3 regions of the Streptomyces sp. NPDC056452 genome follow, and region 1 is predicted to be linked to each of the others. Evidence: riboswitches for the same ligand, from Rfam matches in the RefSeq annotation. Region 1 holds a riboswitch; each other region holds the start of a gene.
What was found. Region 1 has a riboswitch for cobalamin ahead of ACFQ6X_RS16600 (CbtB-domain containing protein). Riboswitches for the same ligand answer to the same signal wherever they lie in the genome.

Region 2: it holds a riboswitch for cobalamin, as region 1 does, so the genes downstream of both, ACFQ6X_RS22545 (ABC transporter substrate-binding protein) here and ACFQ6X_RS16600 (CbtB-domain containing protein) in region 1, are expected to answer to the same signal.
Region 3: it holds a riboswitch for cobalamin, as region 1 does, so the genes downstream of both, metE (5-methyltetrahydropteroyltriglutamate--homocysteine S-methyltransferase) here and ACFQ6X_RS16600 (CbtB-domain containing protein) in region 1, are expected to answer to the same signal.

What each region holds. Positions count from the first base shown of each region.
Region 1 is NZ_JBHTRI010000014.1:140,850-147,229, forward strand. Features, by position in the region: gene ACFQ6X_RS16575 (DUF2199 domain-containing protein) at 1-834, shown strand, start outside; gene ACFQ6X_RS16580 (TetR/AcrR family transcriptional regulator) at 897-1,607, opposite strand; gene ACFQ6X_RS16585 (SDR family oxidoreductase) at 1,717-2,472, opposite strand; gene ACFQ6X_RS16590 (GNAT family N-acetyltransferase) at 2,619-3,149, shown strand; gene ACFQ6X_RS16595 (CbtA family protein) at 3,241-4,017, opposite strand; gene ACFQ6X_RS16600 (CbtB-domain containing protein) at 4,044-4,259, opposite strand; adenosylcobalamin (AdoCbl) riboswitch at 4,304-4,401, opposite strand; gene ACFQ6X_RS16605 (histidine phosphatase family protein) at 4,537-5,130, shown strand; gene ACFQ6X_RS16610 (4'-phosphopantetheinyl transferase) at 5,054-5,764, opposite strand; gene ACFQ6X_RS16615 (metallophosphoesterase family protein) at 5,761-6,380, opposite strand, start outside.
Region 2 is NZ_JBHTRI010000023.1:33,011-39,390, forward strand. Features, by position in the region: gene ACFQ6X_RS22530 (MFS transporter) at 1-725, shown strand, start outside; gene ACFQ6X_RS22535 (carbohydrate kinase) at 887-1,837, shown strand; gene ACFQ6X_RS22540 (acyl-CoA dehydrogenase) at 1,887-3,779, shown strand; cobalamin riboswitch at 4,055-4,239, shown strand; gene ACFQ6X_RS22545 (ABC transporter substrate-binding protein) at 4,271-5,338, shown strand; partial or broken gene ACFQ6X_RS22550 (FecCD family ABC transporter permease) at 5,383-6,380, shown strand, end outside.
Region 3 is NZ_JBHTRI010000026.1:46,327-52,706, reverse strand. Features, by position in the region: gene argB (acetylglutamate kinase) at 1-178, opposite strand, end outside; gene ACFQ6X_RS24445 (isochorismatase family protein) at 211-867, opposite strand; gene metE (5-methyltetrahydropteroyltriglutamate--homocysteine S-methyltransferase) at 1,028-3,391, opposite strand; cobalamin riboswitch at 3,551-3,769, opposite strand; gene ACFQ6X_RS24435 (DUF6194 family protein) at 3,940-4,401, opposite strand; gene ACFQ6X_RS24430 (MerR family transcriptional regulator) at 4,476-5,213, shown strand; gene ACFQ6X_RS24425 (VOC family protein) at 5,280-5,648, opposite strand; gene ACFQ6X_RS24420 (carboxymuconolactone decarboxylase family protein) at 5,902-6,351, opposite strand.

The DNA.
Region 1 (6,380 bases):
TTCAACCTGCCCGACGCCGCCCTCACCGCACCCGAAGCGGCCCGGCACCGGCTCGGCCCCTCCGCGCTGCTCCGGGTGGACGGCGTCGGCTCCTTCATCCGCTGTCTGCTGCCCGTCCGGCTGACGTACGAGACCGAGCTGGTCCTGGGCGTATGGCTGGAGGTCGACGAGGCCACGCTCCGGGAGGCCGACGAGCGGTGGGAGGACCGGAGTTACTCGGACCTCACCTTCAGAGGGCTGCTCTCCAACAAGGTCAGGCCCTGGGGCGACGACCTGCTGGGCGCCCCGTTCACCGCCCGGGTTGCCGATCCCGAGGAACTGCCCTACCTCGTCGCCGGCCACCACCCGCTGGCCACCCGCGTCCTGGAAGACGTCTGGGACCGGGACCACGTCCTCAGCCGCTTCCCGCACCAGCTCCCCGTCGACGTCCGCACCGGCCTCGGCGACCGCTGGTCCGTCGTCCGCACCGCAGGCCTGACCGCCCGGTTCGCCGATGGTGCGGATCAGTTCGCCGGTCCTGACCGCAGCGCCGCCGTGACAGTGTTCACGGATGACGCCCCGGGACGTTCCCCCGAGGACTTCCTCTCCGTACTGCTCGACGGCGCCCCCGACAAGCTTCCCGCGCAACGGCTCACCGAGTCTCTGCCCGACGGACTCCGCCACGCCTTCTGGCTGACCCCGGACGACCACGGCCGGGAGCGGCACGAGTTCTACGGCTTCACGGTGTCGGCCGCAGGCACCGCCGCCGGGCTTTTCTGCACCCATGAGGACTCCGCCGACCTCACCTGGGCCCAGCGGGTCTGGCGTTCCCTCGCCTGCTCGGATCCTTCTTGATCCGACAACGTGCGCCTCGGGTCGGCATCGGTGGTACGGATCCGAAGGCAGAGACCGACCTGTCAGCTCTTCCCGTCCCCCTGCGCCGCATTCGACACCCGGTCCAGCCATTCGTTCATCAGGACCGATTCCGCGGCACTGAGGCCGGACCCCTTCGACCGGTTCAGCAATGCCCTCAACCGGACTGCAGCTGAGGGAACTTCGGCCTCCACCGGCTCGGCGACGCGCGCGTCCGGGGTGAAGACGGCGGCGTGCACAGCGTCGCGTACACGCGTGCGCACGCTGTCGTCCGAGAACGTCGCGGGGCGGGATACGAGCATGAGGGCGACACCCGTATTGGCCGACATGATCATCTGGGCGGCCAGTTCAGGAGTGACGCGAAGCTTCCCCTGTTCCGCAGCCCGCTCCAGGTCACGGGTCAGGATCCGGTGGGACTCGAGCGCCGCGGCGGGCGGTGTGCGCATCGCCGGGGAGTTCATCAGCCGGTACAGGTTCGGGTTGCGCAGGGCGAACTCGATGTGGCTGTCCCAGCCGTTGCGGAGGTCCTCGACGGGGTCCGTGGACGCGCCGCGTTCCCGCTTCGTCGCCAGGTACGCGTCGTAGCCGTGGTCGACCACCGCCGACAGCAGCCCTTCCTTGTCCCCGAAGTGCCGGTAGAGAGCCGGTGCGCCGACCTGGGCCGCCTCGCACACGGCCCGGGTGGAGATGTCCCCGTCCGGGGACGCCGCGACGAGCTCGGCGGCCACTTCGAGGATGCGTGCTCGGGTACTCACCGCACGGACGCTATCAAGCGGTGCACGGCCCGGTTCGCGCGCCCGTGCGGGGAACGGCACACCGTCGGGGCCTGTCCGGGAGGGTCGCGGAGGAGGGCCGCCCGGTCCGTCACACGATCCCCCCGTTGGCGCGCAGCACCTGGCCGTTGACCCAGCGGGCGGGGCCGGCGAGGAACGAGACGACCTCCGCGATGTCCTGCGGCGTGCCCAGCCGTTCGAGCGGCGGCTGGGCCGCCATCCGCGTGATGGTCTCCTCATCCTTACCGTCCAGGAAGAGCGCGGTGGCGGTCGGGCCCGGGGCCACGGCGTTGACCGTGATGTCCCGGCCGCGCAGCTCACGGGCGAGGATCAGCGTCATGGCCTCCACCGCTCCCTTGGTGGCGGCGTAGGCGCTGTATCCCGGGAGGGCGAGCGAGAGCACCGAGCTGGAGAAGTTGATGATCGCCCCGCCGTCGCGGAGGCGGCGCGCCGCCTGCTGGTCCACGACGAAGGTGCCGCGGATATTCGTGCGGTGCATCCGGTCCAAGGCGTCCAGGTCGGTGTCGACCAGTGGTGCGAGCGTCATGACTCCCGCGGCATGGACGACCACGTCGATCCCCCCGAAGGCGGCCTCGGCCGCGTCGAAGAGTGCGGCTACGGCCGTCTCGTCGGCGACGTCCGCCTGAAACGCGAATCCCTCGCCACCTGCGGAGATGACAGCCTCTACGGCCGCTTCCGCCTCGGTCTTGTTGCCCGCGTAGTTGACGACGACGGCGAATCCGTCGGCCGCGAGCCGCTCGGCGCTCTCGCGGCCGATGCCTCGCGAGCCCCCGGTGACCAGGGCGACCCTGCGCGGCGCGGTGGTGTGCTGCTGTTGCTCACTCATGACCTGCTCCTGCGATAGAGGGGCCCCGGCCGTCTCCGCGACCCGACACGAACAACGCTAACACCATTACCGTAGCGACGCTACGTACCGTCGCGTACCGAAACTCGCATGCGTCGGCCCCTGTGGAGGTGATACTCCGGCCTGTCATGGACAACCTCATGACGACACGCCTCCTGCTGCACCCGCTGAGCGCGGCCGAAGCCGCATCGGTGGAGGCGGGTGAACCGCCGGCAGGCACGCTCTGGGCACCCGGATACCCCGGGGACGGGGACCGCGGTGTCGCCCGCCGCTTCCTGGAGACCTGCGCGGACGCCGGCAGCCCCCAGCCGTTCGGCGCCTACGAGATCCGCCGCCGCGCGGACGGCCACGTGATAGGTGGCGTGGGCTTTCACGGAAGGCCCGATTCCGACGGCCGGGTGACGATCGGCTACGGCTTGATCCCCTCGGTTCGTGGCCTGGGGTACGCCTCCGAAGCGCTACGGGCCCTTCTGGCCTTCGCGCGTTCCCAGGGGGTCGCGTCCGTGAAGGGCGACGCCGATCTCGACAACACCCGGTCGCACCACGTCATGGCAGCGGCCGGTATGCGGCTGGTCGGCGAGGACGACCGGCTCAAGCACTTCCGTATCGACTGGAGCACGAACCGGGCGGACGTCTGGACCATGACGCCTGACGCCTGAACTTCGGGCTCCGCCCGGAGCCCGTACATGACGGAACCCGCCGGGAATCCCGGCGGGTTCACTTGCCGTAGGCCCCTACGGGGCTCGCGGGTCAGCTCACGGCATCGGCCGGGCGGGGTGCCGTACGGTCACCCGCCGACGACGCGGTACGGGCGGCCGGTACGAGAAGCCGCTCGGTCAGGTAGCCGAAGACGAGACCGAAGGCGGTCCAGAGCGTCGCCTGGACGGCGAGCGTGGACAGCCGGAACTCCCACAGCAGGCTGGCCGGGAAGTCCGTGCCGACCTCGTTGAACGAGGGCAGGAAGGCGTAGGCGAGCCCGATCAGGAGGACATAGCCGGCGCCTGCGGCAGTCGTCGCGTTCCAGTTGCCCAGACGGGGTGCGAGACGTTTGCCGAGGATCACGGCGGCAACGGCCAGCAGCACGCTGAGCGCGACCATCAGGAAGAACATGCCGGTGCGCTGTCCGATGGTGTCGGGGTTGCCGACAGCCGGCGGGTTCGCCGGGTACTTCAGGAACGGCACGACGTACACCGTCAGCAGGGCCCCACCCGCGACGAGTGCGGCCGTGGCCCTCGGGCCGAAGCTGCCGATGCGGCCGAGGGCGTAGCAGAAGACGAGTGCGGCGATGCCGCCGATGGCCACGCCGAATACGAGGACACCGGTGGCGAGCCCGCCGGTTGCCTGCATCGTGCGGCTGACGAGTTCCTCGCCGCCGCCGTGGTCGTGGGTGTGTGACTCTTCCAGCGCGATGGCGGCGTCCACGCGGGACTCACCGAGGAAGTAGGCCACGGCAAGGGCGAGCGCGCCGGCCACGAGGCCGGCGAGCATGCCGCGGACGAGCAGAGCTCTGACCGATACGGAGTTCATGGAACGTTCCCCTGATTCCCGGAGTTTCAGTGGCAGGGGAATCCGAGGAGGTGGCGTCCGTCGTGGACCCACTCGTGCACGGACTCGCCCGCGAAGACCGCGGTGGCGCCCTGCTCGGCTCCGACGAAGTACAGCAGGACGAGCATCAGGATGCCGAAGAAGACGGCCCAGGGGGCAATAGCCTTCAGGGAGATGGGGGTGATCGCGGGTGCGATCGCAGCTGGGGCAGCAGAATGTGCCATGGCAGAACCTCCTGTGGGAACACGCGTCCCTGTCGTGGTGCCTGAGACGAAGGTGCCGGGTCTGACTTTCCCGCAGAACGAGCGGGTACACAGTGGCGCGACCGTGCCGGATTCTCACCGGACTTCCGTTCACACCTCGTCTTGGTTGCCGCGACCATACCGCCTGTTGCTCGGGCGCCGCCACGGTGCAACCGTCCCGGTCACGGCCCGCGGCGCGGGCCGTGTTCCCATGGGGCGCCTACGCATCGGGCAGTTGTTCAAGAAGGGGAGGGCGAGCATGACGGTACGGGTGATGTTGATCTCACCGGCCATGAATGCCGCGTCGAGGGAGGCGCGCTTCGAGGGTGACGCACCGTTGGACGAGGCGGGTCTGCGCAGGGCCGGGGACGCCGCCGGTGACGTACCGGGAGCCGACCGGTACGTGCGCGGTCCATCGGAGCGCTGCCGGCAGACCGCTCAGGCGCTCGGGCTCGACCCTCGTGCCGAACCTGCTCTCCGCGACTGGCACATGGGGCACTGGAGCGGGCAACGGCTGTCTGACGTGAGCGCCGCCGAACCCGACGCCGTGTCCGCCTGGCTGAGCGACCCTTCGGCCGCCCCGCACGGGGGCGAGTCGCTCCTGGACCTGGCTGCCCGGGTGGGCAGTTGGCTGGAGACCCTGGCCGGGGACGGCGATGTGCGGGTCATGGCCGTGGTCGAACCCGCGGTCGTCCGCGCGGCGGTGGTCCAGGCGCTGGATCTGCCGGTACAGGCCTTCTGGCGGCTCGACGTTCCCCCGCTCGCGCTCACCGAGCTCAGCGGACGGTCGGGCCGGTGGAACCTGCGGTGCGGTCGCCCTCCGGAGGCACGTGGGGCAGGGCGATCGCGGTAACCGCGAACCCGTCCTGGACCAGCCACTTTCCCTCGAACGACCCCGGTATCCCGGGCGCCGTACGGTGCAGCTGTGCCGTGAAGGTGCCCCGGTGCCGAATCCCTTCACCCCGGCGGAATTCGACCTCGGCCTCGTCGAAGTCGAGCTCGATGCCGGTGAGCGGGTACCAGGTCTTGAAAACGCTCTCCTTGGCGCTGAAGAGCAGCCGGTCCCAATGGGGGGCCACGCCGCCCGCCACGGGCCCGATCCGCCGCCGCTCCGACGGAAGCGAAATGACCTCCCACACGTCGGCCGGCAGTGCTTCGTCCGGTTCCGCGTCGATGCCGAGTGCGCGCACTTCGGACGCCCGGGCCAGCACCGCGGCTCGGTAGCCCTCGCAGTGCGTCATGCTGCCCACGACGCCCTCGGGCCACAGGGGCGCCCCCCGGTGGCCGCGCAGCACCGGTGTGGGCGGCAGCCCGAGGGCCGCCATGGCTCGTCTCGCGCAGGCGCGCACGGCCGCGAACTCGTGCCGGCGCTTGTCCACGCTGCGAGCGACCAGTTCCGCTTCCTCGGGGTAGAGCGTTCCCGCCGGAGCATCCGCCTCGAAGGTGTCCGCGCAGGCGACGTACTCGGGCACCAGTTGCTCGATCACGCCTCCTCCCCCGGCCCGTCCGGGGGCTGTTCGCCCGTGTAGGGAAGGATCTGACGCAGCAGGCCACGGGGGTGGCCACGTTTGCGCCACTCCCTGGGGTAGCCGATCGAGACCTCCTCGAAGCGCACTCCGTCGAACCAGGTCGTACGGGGGATGTGGAGGTGCCCGTAGACGACGGCGGCGACGTTGAAGCGGCGGTGCCAGTCGGCCGTCAGTTCCGTGCCGCACCACTGGGCGAACTCCGGGTACCACATGACGGATGTGGGTTCGCGCACCAGCGGCCAGTGCCCGGTGATGACGAGAGGGACGTCCGGGTCGTGCGCGGCGAGCCGCTCCTCGGTCTGCGCCACCCGCGCCCGGCACCAGTCGTCCCGGGCGGGGTAGGGGTCGGGGTGGAGCAGGTACTCGTCGGTGCAGACGACGCCGGCCTCGTGCGCCTTGGCCAGGGATTCTTCCTTGGTCATCGTTCCGGGGGCCCTGAAGGTGTAGTCGTACAGCAGGAACACGGGGGCGACGGCCACCGGCCCGTCCGCTCCCTGCCACCGGGGGTACGGGTCCTCCGGTGTCGTCACGCCGAGCTCGCGGCACACCTGGACGAGGTGCTCGTACCGTGCCT
Region 2 (6,380 bases), on a different contig from region 1:
ACGCCCTCACCGCGCTCCCCGAACCTCCCCGCCCCCCGGCCACCCTGCGCGGTGTGCTGCGCGGTGTTCCGGCGGCCATCGGCGCGGGGCTTCGGCTGGGTGCCCGGGACGTGCTGATCCGCCGCATCCTGATGACCGCGGGTGCCGCCGGGACCGCGCTGGCCGCCCTCGAACTGCTCACGCCCGGCCGCGCCGCCGCCGTCACCGGAGCTTCCGAGTCCGGCGCGGTGCTGTTCGCGGGACTGGCAGCCGCCGGGTTCGTCTGCTCGGCGCTCGGCAGCCAGATCGCCCCGCTCGTCGCCCGGTTCGCCGGCGGCAGCGAGCGTGCGGTGCTGGCGAGCCTCGTGGCGAGCTCCACAGGGCTCCTGGTGCTCGCCGCGACCGTGTCCTCCACCGGAGCGGCCTCCCTGACCCTGGCCGTCGCCGGATACGCGCTGGTGTACCTGGGGCTCGGGGCCGCCGGTCCCAGCGAGAACGACCTCCTGCACCGCCGCGTCGACACCTCGGGCCGCGCGACCGCTCTTTCCGTGCAGTCCCTCTCGCTGCAGCTCGTCGGGGCGGCCGGAGGGCTGGTCACGGGCGTGCTGCCCGCAGGCCCCCTGCCCTGGCTGCTCGGTGCCACGGTGCTGCTGGCAGGCGCCCTCCTGTGGGCCCGTCGTGCCGACGCCCCGGCCGCGCAGCTCAGCGGCCGGCCGGAATCCGCCACGGGAGAAGGCATCGGCTGACGGCTGCTCCGTGCCGCCGCGCGCGAGGACGCCTTCGTTGCACGTGCCGGGCACGGGGTCTCCCGGCACCCCCTGCGCACGAGGCAGAATCGGCGGCAGCGTGTCCGGCGACCCCGCGTGCCTGACACCCCCGCCCGGCGCCACTCCTGGAGACCTTCCTCATGCTCGACAGACCCGCTCTGCTGGTCATCGGCGAATGCGTCGCCGACATCGTCCGGGAGCCGGGCGCGGCAGACCGTGTCCACGCGGGCGGCAGCCCCGCGAACGTCGCGTACGGTCTGGCCCGGCTGGGTCGCAGCACCACGCTCCTCACCCAGCTCGGCCAGGACGCGAACGGACGGCTCATCCGGGACCATCTGGCCTCGGCGGGGGTCCGTGTGCGCACCGACGGGTGCGGCGCGCCCACGCCGTCCGCCGCCGTCACCCTGGACGACGCGGGGCGGGCCACGTACACCTTCGAGATCACCTGGTCACTGGCCCCCGTGACGCCGGAGCGTCCGGCGCAGCACGTGCACACCGGGTCGATCGCCGCCGTCGTCGAGCCCGGGGCCGGGACTGTCCTCGCCGCCGTCGAAGCACTCCGGGCGAGCGCGACCGTCAGCTTCGACCCGAATGTGAGGCCGGAGCTGATGGGAGATCGCGCCGAGGCCGTACGCAGGGTAGAACGCTGTGTCGCCCTCAGCGATGTGGTCAAGGCGAGCGACGAGGACCTGGCGTGGCTGTACCCGGGTCAGGCACCCGAGAAGACCGCCGAGCTGTGGCTGCGCTCCGGCCCGGCGGTCGTCCTCGTCACGCGGGGTGCCGAGGGGGCGCTGGCGTTCCTTCCCGGTGCGACGTTGCGCGTCGACGCGGTGCCCGTCCGGGTCGTCGACACGGTGGGAGCGGGCGACGCGTTCATGTCCGGCACGCTCCACGCCCTGGCAGCGCACGGACTGCTCGGGGAGGGCGGCCGCGCACGGCTGCGCTCACTGGACACCGGGACGCTGGGCGACGTGCTGCGCCACGGCTCGGCTTCGGCCGCCGTGACCGTGGCACGGGCCGGTGCCCTTCCGCCCGACGAGGAGGAGCTGGCGGCGGGACTGACCGGGGCGCCTGTCCCCAGGGCGGCCTGAGGACGGGGCCGCCGGTGTCCTCCCGCCCGCCCCGGTCGTTTAGTCCTTCATGACCGTGACCCTTACCGACACCGTCCAACCGTCCACGGCCGATCTGCTGACCGGAGTCCTCCTCGGCGCGGACTTCCGCCGGGAGCACGGCTTCTGGCGGCGGCTGATCAGTACAGAACCGTTCCGCCGCCCCGCGGGCGGTACCCCCGAAGAGCGGCTCTCCCTCGCCTACGACCGGCTGCGGATCCTCAACCGGTCCCTCGACAGCGGAGCCCGCCTCGCCGCCGACCCGCGCGCGCTGGCCGCCCTGCACGAATGGCTGGGCCCGGTGGACCCCGCGCTCACCACCGTTGCGGGCATCCACTACAGCCTCTTCCTCGGCAGTCTTCTCGACCACGACGCCGGCACGGACCGCGATCTGTCCGACTTTCTGGGGATGCGGCGCATCGGCGCCTTCCTCTGTACGGAGGTGGCGCACGGCAACGACGCGGCGTCCCTGGAGACGACCGCGACGTACGACCGCGAGCGGGACGGGTTCGTCCTGCACACCCCGAACGCGGGGGCGCAGAAGTTCATGCCCAACACCAGTCCTGCGGGAGGACCGAAGACCGGGCTCGTCGCCGCACGCCTTCTCGCCGACGGGACGGACCACGGCGTCCACCTCTTCCTGGTGCCGCTCACCGACGACGTACAGGCCCTTCCAGGGGTACGGGTCCGGCGCCTGCCGGCCCGGATGGGCAGCCCCGTGGACCACTGCCTGACCTCGTTCGACCGGCTGTTCGTGGGGCGGGACGCCTTGCTGGGAGACGGGAGGATGCCGGGCGGGGACGGAGGGTTCAGCAGTACCCCCGCCGACCGGCGGCGCCGCTTCCTGACATCCATCGGCCGTGTGACCCCGGGGCGGATCTCCATGAGCGCCTGCGCGGCCGGATCCGCCCGCGCCACGCTGGCGGTCGCCGTCCGCTACGGCGGCCATCGCATGATCTCCGGCACCCGGGGTGCCGGGCAGATTCCGGTGAACGCCCACCGGACCCACCACGGGCCGCTCGCCTCGGCCATGGCCACGGTCTTCGCCATGAGCCTGCTGCACCGCCGGGCTCTGGACCGGTGGGAGCGCCGCTCCGGTGAGGACAGGGCGGAGGCGGAACGCCTGGTGGCGGTCGCCAAGGGGTGGATCACCTGGCAGGCCCGCGCGGTCATCGTCGAGTGCCGTGAACGCTGCGGTGCGCAGGCGTTGTTGGAGAACAACGGCATGACGGAGCTGGTCACCGGGGTCGAAGGCGCCATCACGGCCGAGGGCGACAACCTCGCCGTCCACGCGAAGGCGGCGGCGGACATGTTCTTCGCCGCCGGACCGGCACCCGGTGACCCCTCGCAGGACCCGGCGGACGGGACCGGCAACATCCCGGCCGACCGGACCCCCGGTGAGCTGGCCGACCCCCGGTTCCTCGGCAGGCTCCTCGACGCGGTGGAGGAGATCTGGTTCACCCGGGCCAGGGAACGCGCGCTCCGGGCACCGCACGACGACGCGCTCGCGCGGTGGAACGCGGCCTCCGGTGCCGCCCTGCGCGGGGTCGAGGCCCACGCGTACCGACAGGCGGCCGAGGGGTACGCCGAGGCACTGGCCACGCTCCCCGAGGGGGCCGCCCGGGAGCGACTGGCCGAGCTGCAGCGGCTGTTCGCCCTCCAGTGGGTGGCACGCAACAGCGGGGACCTGCTGGCGGCAGGTCACCTGACCGCCCAGCAGGTCGACGAACTGCCCGAGGCCACCGAGGAACTGATCGCGGCCGTCGCCGCACACGCACCCGAACTGGTCGAGTCCTTCGCGCTGCCGGAAGAGCTGCTCGCCGACTGGCCGATCGCAGGACCGGACTACGCCGACGCGTACGACGACCCGGACGGCCCCTGGCACCGGGGCCCGGCCGAGCCCTCGCCGCCGGCCGCACGGTGAGCGGCCGACGGCCCGTCCGGACACCACCCGGTGCGGCCGGGGCCCGGCGTGTGCGCGAGGCCGCCGAGATCCTCGGCCTGCGGGTTGTCCTGCTCGCGTACTGGGGCACGGCGTCCGTACTCGCCCGCCGGCGTGGACGCCGCACGTGAGAGCCGGAGAATCGGTTCGGCGCAGGTCCTGACCCCGAGCGCAGGTCCCGGTCGAGGAGGGGCCGGTGCGGGGGACGCCCCACCCGCCGTGCCGGCCGCGGCCCCCGAGGCCTGCGTTCAGCTGCGTGATAGCTTGCAGAGGCCAGTCACACTCCACGTGGAGTCAGGGAATCCGGTGCGAAACCGGAGCTGACGCGCAGCGGTGAGGGGGACGGGCGGGGCCACGGCCACTGGACACCCTCGGGGTCCGGGAAGGCGTCCCGTCCGGATGAACCCGAGTCCGAAAACCTGCTGGCACCCGTTTCCCGTACCGGGAGCGGTGCTTCGTACCGGGCTCCGCGCATGAGCCCCAGGACGCAGAGGGACCCAGTGCCGCCCATAGCCAGTACCGTACGCCGAACCGCCCTGCTCACGGCGGGACTTGTCCTGCTGACCGCCTGCGGTGGCGGTTCGTCCGACAAGACGACGCAGGACGCCGGCGCCGCCGGTTACCCCGTGACGCTGAAGAACTGCGGACGCACCGTCACCGTCGCGGCCGCCCCGCACCACGCGGTCTCCCTGGACCAGGGGTCGACGGAGATCCTGCTCTCGCTCGGCCTCGCCGACCGGCTGGCGGGCACCTCCACCTGGACCGATCCGGTGATGAAGGGCCTGGAGAAGGCCAGTGCGAGCGTCCCCCGCATCGCCGAGAACCGGCCCTCTTCGGAGAAGGTCCTCGACAAGGAACCCGACTTCATCAGCTCCTCGTTCGAATCGACGCTCGGCAAGGGCGGTGTCGCGCCCCGCGAACAGTTCGAGGACCTCGGCGTCCCCACCTACGTCTCGCCGGCCGACTGCACCGCCAAGGACAACAGCAAAGGCGGGGACGGTTCCCGTACGAAGCCGCTGACCATGGAGAGCGTCTACACCGAAGTGCACGATCTGGCCAAGGTGTTCGGCGTCCAGGAACGCGGTGACGAGCTCGTCGCCCGCCTCCGGGCACGTATCGGCAAGGCGACCGCAGGCATCGAGGCATCGGACGCCACCCTGCTCTACTGGTTCGCCAACGCCGAGTCGCCCTACCTCGCGGGCTGCTGCGGGGCGCCCGGCATCATCACCGAGGAGCTCGGCGCGAAGAACGTCTTCGACGACACCCACGAGGAGTGGCCCCAGATCAACTGGGAGACCGTCGCCGACCGCAACCCCGACGTCCTGGTCATCGGCGACCTGACCCGCAAGTCGCAGACCGCCGAGAGCGCCGAGAAGAAGATCCAGTTCCTGGAGTCCAATCCCGCCACGAGGAACATGGACGCCGTCCGGCACAAACGCTACGTCCTCCTCAGCGGCCAGGCCATGAACCCCTCCATCCGTACCGTCGAAGGCGTGGAGCTCGTGGCCGCAGGGCTGCGCGGCTTCGGGCTCGCGGGGTGACCGACACCCGACAGGCCGCCGGCGTACGCGCACCGGAGGCACCGGTGTCACGCCCGGCCGGTGTCCGTGTCCTGCGCGACGGCCTCCTGTGGAGCTGCGGGACGGCGCTCCTGCTCCTGTCCGTCGCGGTCGCCGTCACCATCGGGCCCGCCCGGATCTCGGTCCCGGACGTCTGGTCCGCGGTGGCGGCCCATCTCGGCCCCGGGGACTCGCGGCTCAGCCCGATCCGGGACGGGATCATCTGGAACCTGCGCATGCCCCGCACCCTGCTCGCCGCGGTGTGCGGAGCCGGACTCGCGGTGTGCGGCACCGTCATGCAGTCACTGCTGCGCAACCCGCTCGCCGACCCGTTCGTCCTCGGTGTCTCCTCGGGGGCGTCCACCGGAGCGGTCGTGGTCGTCATCCTCGGAGCGGGTGGGGGGAGCGGTGTCGATCTCGGCCGGTGCCTTCATCGGCGCCCTCTGCTCGTTCGCCCTCGTTCTGCTGCTCAGCCACACGCTCGGCGGGACGACCGACCGGGTCGTCCTCTCCGGTGTGGCGGCGATGCAGCTCTTCTCCGCGCTCACCTCCTTCGTCGTGATGACCGCCGCCGACGCCGAGCAGACCCGCGGTGTGCTGTTCTGGCTGCTCGGCTCCCTGAGCGGGGTCGGCTGGACCGATGTGTGGATGTGCGCGGCAGTGCTCGCCGTGGCACTGCTGATCTGCCTCGGACACGCCCGTACGCTCGACGCCTTCGCCTTCGGCCAGGACGCGGCGGCCACCCTCGGCGTCCATGTCGCCCGCACCAGAATCGTGCTGCTCTGCACCACTGCGCTGTTGACCGCGGCGCTCGTCAGCTCGGCGGGCGCCATCGGCTTCGTCGGCCTCGTCCTGCCGCACGCGGCCCGCGCCCTGACCGGCTCGGGGCACCGGCGTCTCCTGCCGGTCACCGCGCTCGCCGGGGCGGTGTTCCTGGTCTGGGTCGACACCCTGGCCCGCACCGTCCTAGACCCGCAGGAGGTACCGGTCGGAGTGGTCACCGCCCTCATCGGTGTGCCCGCCT
Region 3 (6,380 bases), on a different contig from region 1:
GGCGCAGGCCCGCACGCCACAACTCCACGACGTCCTGGGCGAATGTCCGCTGCAGGCTCGCGTCGACCATGGCGTTGCCGCCGAACTTGATGACGACGGCGGTGCCCCGCCGTTCCGGCCGGAGAAGCAGCCCACCGGACTGGTCCGCGTCCGCGCGGTCCGTGACGACCGGTCTCATCGCTGCTCCTGCTTTCTTGAATTCACGAGTGGTCACGCGTTCTTCGGCTCCCGGTGCGGGAGAAGATCACGCAGTAGACGGTCCGTCGTGCAGACCACGCCGCTGTCCGCGGCCCAGTCGAGGGCCCTGGCATGCTGCTCGGCGGAGAAGTCGGCCACCGCGTCGGCGACGACGAACGGCTGGATGTCGTTCATGAAGGCGTCCGTGGCCGTCAGCAGGACGCCACGGTGTGCGTGCAGCCCGCAGACGATGAGCTGGTCGCGGGCCTGTGCACGCAGCAGTCTGCCGAGATGGCTGCGCAGGAAGGCGTTGGGGCGCACGTTGGCCAGCAGATGCTCGCCGGCGCGAGGTGCGAGGGGCGCGACGACTGCGGCGGCCTCCGGTTCGCCCCCGATGCCGGGGCCCCACAGTTCGCCGACGAGCCCACGTTGTCCCGGCAGTTGTCCGGCCGGTTCGGCGGTGAAGACGACCGGTATGCCCAGCCTCCCCGCGAGTTCCCGGAGTGCCGCGATGTTGTCCACGAGCTCCACCACGGGGGAACGCCCTGCCGGGAACATGTCGACGAAGTGGTTCTGCATGGTGTGGACCAGCAGTGCGGCCCGTGCGGGATCGATTCGCCACGCGGCACGCGAGCGGGGAAGGGCGGTGGCGGCCGGCATCGGGTAGGAGTCGACGTCGGGCAGGCCCATGGGCGTTTCCCCTCCCTGATGACGCGTGCACGACTGCGTGCGAACTCCGTAGCTCCTTAGATTAGCCTAACCTAACTTTCGGTGGGCTGGTTCAGGTTGTCCGGCGTCGAGGGCCGGGAGGCAGGTGCTTCCGCACCCGGCTTCCGGCCCTCGACTCACATCAGGACTGCGGCAGTTCGGCCCGCACCGTGCGGGCGGCCGCGACCAGGTTCTCCAGCGACGCACGGGTCTCGGGCCAGCCGCGGGTCTTCAGGCCGCAGTCGGGATTGACCCACAGACGCTCCGCCGGGATGGCTTCGAGCCCCTTGCGCAGGAGGGCGGCTGCCTCCTCGGCACTCGGCACCCGAGGGGAGTGGATGTCGTAGATGCCCGGCCCGGCCTCGCGCGGGTAGCCGTGAGCGGCCAGCTCGCGGGCCACCTGCATATGGGAGCGGGCGGCCTCCAGGCTGATGACGTCGGCGTCGAGATCATCGATCGCCTGGACGATGTCGCCGAACTCCGCGTAGCACATGTGGGTGTGGATCTGGGTGTCCGGGCGTACGCCCCCGGTGGTGAGACGGAAGGACTCGGTGGCCCACTCCAGGTAGGCGCGACGGTCGGCGGCGCGCAGGGGAAGGGTCTCGCGCAGGGCGGGTTCGTCCACCTGGATGACCGAAGTGCCCGCCGATTCGAGGTCGTTCACCTCGTCGCGCAGGGCGAGCGCAACCTGGCGCGCAGTGTCGCCGAGCGGCTGGTCGTCCCGGACGAAGGACCAGGCGAGCATGGTCACCGGCCCGGTCAGCATGCCCTTGACCGGACGGTCGGTGAGCGAGTTGGCGTACGAGGTCCAGCGCACCGTCATCGGATGCGGCCGGGAGATGTCGCCCGCCAGCACCGGCGGGCGGACGTAGCGGGTTCCGTAGGACTGGACCCAGCCCTGCTGGGTGGCGAGGTAGCCGGTGAGCTGCTCGGCGAAGTACTGCACCATGTCGTTGCGTTCGGGCTCGCCGTGCACGAGGACGTCGATGCCCGCCTTCTCCTGGAAGGAGAGGACGTCGCGGATCTCGCTCTCGATGCGCTGCTCGTAAGCGGCGGAGTCGATACGGCCGGACCGCAGATCGGCGCGGGCCGTGCGCAGTTCGGCGGTCTGCGGGAAGGAGCCGATCGTCGTGGTGGGCAGCAGAGGCAGGCCGAGGTGGGCGCGCTGCGCGGCTGCCCGCTCCTCGTAGGGCTGGGAGCGGCGGCCGTCCGTGTCGGTGACGGCCGCGGCCCTGGCCCGTACGGCAGGGTCGCGGGTGATCGGGGAGTTCGCCCGCGAGGCGAGGTCGGCCCGGTTGGCCGCGAGCTCCGCGGCGATGGCGCCGGTGCCCTGGGAGAGGCCCTTGGACAGGGTGACGATCTCCGTCGTCTTCTGCCGGGCGAAGGCGAGCCAGCGCAGGATCTGCGGGTCGATGTCCCGCTCGGCCGCCGCGTCCACCGGAACGTGCAGGAGGGAGCAGGAGGCGGCCACATCGACCCGGCCGGCGAGACCCAGGAGCGTACCCAGGGTGGACAGCGACCGCTCGAGGTCGTTGATCCAGATGTTGCGCCCGTCGACCACTCCGGCGATGAGCCGCTTGCCGGGGAGCCCGCCCACCGAGGCCAGCGCGTCGAGGTTCGCGGCGGCGGCGCCGGTGAAGTCGAGGGCGAGGCCCTCGACCGGGGCCTTCGCCAGCACGGGGAGGGCGTCGCCGAGCCGGTCGAAGTAGGAGGCGACGAGCACCTTGGGGCGGTCGGCGAGACCGCCGAGTTCACGGTAGGCGCGGGCAGCGGCGTCGAGTTCGGCCGGCGTGCGGTCCTGGACCAGGGCGGGCTCGTCGAGCTGCACCCACTGGGCACCGGCGGCGCGGAGGTCGGCGAGCACCTCGGCGTAGACCGGCAGCAGCCGGTCCAGGAGAGTCAGCGGTCGGAAGTCCGCGGCCACCCCGGGAGCGGGTTTGGCCAGCAGGAGGTAGGTGACCGGACCGACCAGCACAGGGCGGGCGGCGAGACCCAGCGCGAGGGCCTCCTTGAGCTCGGTGACCTGCTTGGTGGAGTCGGTGGTGAAGACGGTGTCCGGTCCGAGCTCCGGTACGAGGTAGTGGTAGTTGGTGTCGAACCACTTGGTCATCTCGAGCGGCGCGACATCCTGAGTGCCGCGGGCCATCGCGAAGTAGACGTCCATGGGGCATCCCCTGCTCGAGCGAAGCCGAGAGCTCGGGGAAGCGTCGGATCCGACGGCCGCACGGTGCCGCGGGGGGACAGCGCCGACCATGACGCTCGTGTCCAGGACGTGGTCGTAGTACGAGAAGTCGCCGGTCGGCACTTCGTGGACGCCGGCCCCGGCCAGCTGCCGCCAGGTGGAGCGGCGCAGGTCCGCCGCGGTCCGGCGGAGGGCGTCGGCGGTGACGCGGCCCTTCCAGTAACCCTCGACGGCCTTCTTCAGCTCCCGGTCCGGGCCCTGGCGGGGGTAGCCGTACACGGTGGCGTGCGCCGCCGATGCCGCTGCTGCGGACTTCGTTGTCACGGAAATCTCCTTCGCGAGACGACTCCTGAGATCCCGGGACGGGACACGGACGCGAAGGGAGGACGAACCGGACGGATCCTGGGCACGCCACGGCGTGAGGTTCCGTCCGGTATGTACGCCGACCCGCCCACGAGGTCACCGGGATATCCGCACGTGGTAGGTCACGTACGGGCAACTGGCAGGTCTTCGGACTCGCGGGCGCATCTGCCGGGGCAGATTCCTACTGGCCGTCGCTTCCCGGACTCCATTCGGAATCCAGTGCGTATGACGGAGGTCGTTCCCACTCACCGCTGCGGGGCAGTCCCGGATTCCCACCGGGTTCCCTCTTGCGACGCGCCTGCCTGGCGGACAGGGCGAACCAGTTGCACGGGCAAGGCTAGAGGGCGAGCCGCCCCTCGGCCGCCATTGTTCACACTCCGGAACGTGACGTGAGCCACCGGGATCCGTTCGGCGAGCCGTCGCCCTGGGCGCAGCAGGCGGATCCGGGCCCGGCCCCGGGCGGCTGACGGCACGCTCGTCCGGCCGGCATCCGGCCGACCGGATCGGCGCTACCCGGTGCGTCGCTCGTGGCGTGAACGTGCGAGTCGATAGGCGGCGTGGAGCAGCTCGCGGGTCGCCGTGCCGGTCCGGGGGCCCGGGTTCACCACCGCGAGCCAGCCGGCGGAGCCGTAGACGGGATGTGCGATCACGGTATCGGTGACGCCGGGGTCGTCGTCGACGCCTGGTTCGCGCGGCGCGTGGCCGGTCCGGGCGACGAAGGCTTCCTTCCCCGCCGCGATATTGACGCGGAAGGTGTCCGGGCGGTCCAGGCGCGAACTCGCGTCGCCCGGATAGTTCTTCGTCACGATCGTCGCGAACGGCTGGGTCGCTCCCGGCGCGACACCGCCAGGAGAGTAGTAGAAGAACGTGTCTCCCCAGCTGATCTCCGGTGAGCCGTCGTCGGGGCCCGGACTGATGGCCAGGACCCCGTCGAGGTTTCCCAGAAAGCCGATGATCTCGTCGATGTTCATGTCTTCAAGCGTTTCATTAATGTGCTCGTGGAGACTTTGAGGCGAACGACGGTCGGAAGGCAGGAGCACTGCTGGTGGGAACTCTCAAATCGCCGGTCATGCGCACCGTCGATGTCGCGCGTCGTGCCGGATGCTCGGTTCAGCAGGTGCGCAATCTCGAGCGCGACGGTGTCCTGCCGCCCGCGACGCGCACCACCGCGGGTTACCGGATCTACGAAGAGGTCCACCTGCACTCCGCGCTGGCCTACCGGGCCCTCGCCGTCGGCACAGGCCCGGTCGAGGCCAAGCGAATCGTTCGCGCCCTGCACCGGTGCCCGATCTCGGAGGTACTCGCACTCCTCGACGCGGCACACGCGCGACTCGACCGGGAACGGGCGCAACTCAGGCTCGCCAGGGAGGCCGCGGAAGCGATCTCTGCCGAGCCCGTCGAAGACGTGCGCCCTTCGGACTCCATGAATGTCTCCGAACTGGCCGCCGCGCTCGGAGTGCGCCCTTCGGCATTGCGGCACTGGGACGCCGAGGGGCTCGTCGTCCCGGACCGGGTGCCCCCGCGAGGAACCCGACGGTACTCGCCGGCCCAGGCCCGGGACGCCCGGATCGTCCACCAGCTCCGCAGTGCCGGGTACCGCATCGGGCCGCTCCGGAACCTGATGCCCGGGCTGAGGCGCGGAGACCGGTCGCAAGACGTCCGAGCCGGGCTGGCGGCCCGGGACGCGAGCATCACGCTTCGCTCCCGCGCCCTTCTCGACGCTGCCGCCGCACTCGGCGCCGTCCTCGGTGCCGCACACCGGACATCCGGTCCCGGCCTCTGAACCAGGGGGCGGGACCGGCAGGCACTGACAGGCGCACCGCGGGGCCGGCCGTTCGTTCTTCCCGCGTCAGGTTCTGGTCAGGCAGAAGGGATGCCCGGCCGGGTCGGTGAGGACCCGCCACCTGTCCCCGCCCGGCTGGTGCTCCGGCTTGGTCGCGCCCAACTCCAGCAGCAGGGACTCCGCCTCGTCCAGGTCCTCGACCGTGAAGTCGAGGTGGCTCTGTTGCGGCACTGCCTGGCCGGGCCAGCGCGGAGCGCGGTAGCCGTCGACCCGCTGGAAGCCGATGACGAGTCCGTCCGCACGGGTGACGCCGGCGAAGTCGGCATCGGATTTCGGGTGGAGCTCGAACCCGGTGGCCTCCCGGTAGAAGGCGGCCATCACCTCGGGATCGGCGCAGTCGAGTGTGATCGCCGTCAGCTTCATCTGCGGGGGCATGGCAACTCCGTGACAGCCGGGAGGGCGTGGACTCGAACTCGTCGGGTGTCACACGGTATTGATCAGGCCCACGCCGCGCGAACCGATTTCTGCCGCCCGCAGGGCGCCCGGCCGGGTCCCGCATTGCGGTCCCCGGCCAGGCACCCTCAGGCCACGGGTGCCGGTGGGTGATCACCTCGATCGCGCGTCCGGGGGGATCCATCGGATCGCCCGTCTCCGCGTGGCCCGTCGGAAGACGTACACAGCGCCCCGCTCACCAGGTCTTCCCGGCCTGTTCCCGTGTCGTGCGGTTGATCCGGTTGAAGAAGTTGGTCATCGCGATGCTCAGGACGATCGCCGACAACTGCTTCTCGTCGAAGTGGGCGGCGGCGGCATCCCAGATCTCGTCGGTCACGCCCGGTGCGCCGTCCTGGATCCGGGTGGCGGCCTCGGCCAGCGCGAGCGCCGCCCGCTCCTCCTCCGTGAAGAAGGGCGTCTCCCGCCATGTGACCACGTTGTGCAGCCGCTCCTCCGTCTCACCCTGCTTCTTCGCCGAGTCGACACCGGCGAACACGCACGGGCTGCAGCCGTTGACCTGGCTGGTCCGCAGATGGACCAGCTCGAGCACGAGCGGGTCGACGCCACCGGTGTGAACCGCCTTGCTGAGGTGCTGGATCGCTGTGATCACATCGGGATTCGCCGGGCTCTTGATGCGTGCTTCCATCTGTCCTGCTCCTTCGTCGGTTACCCGAG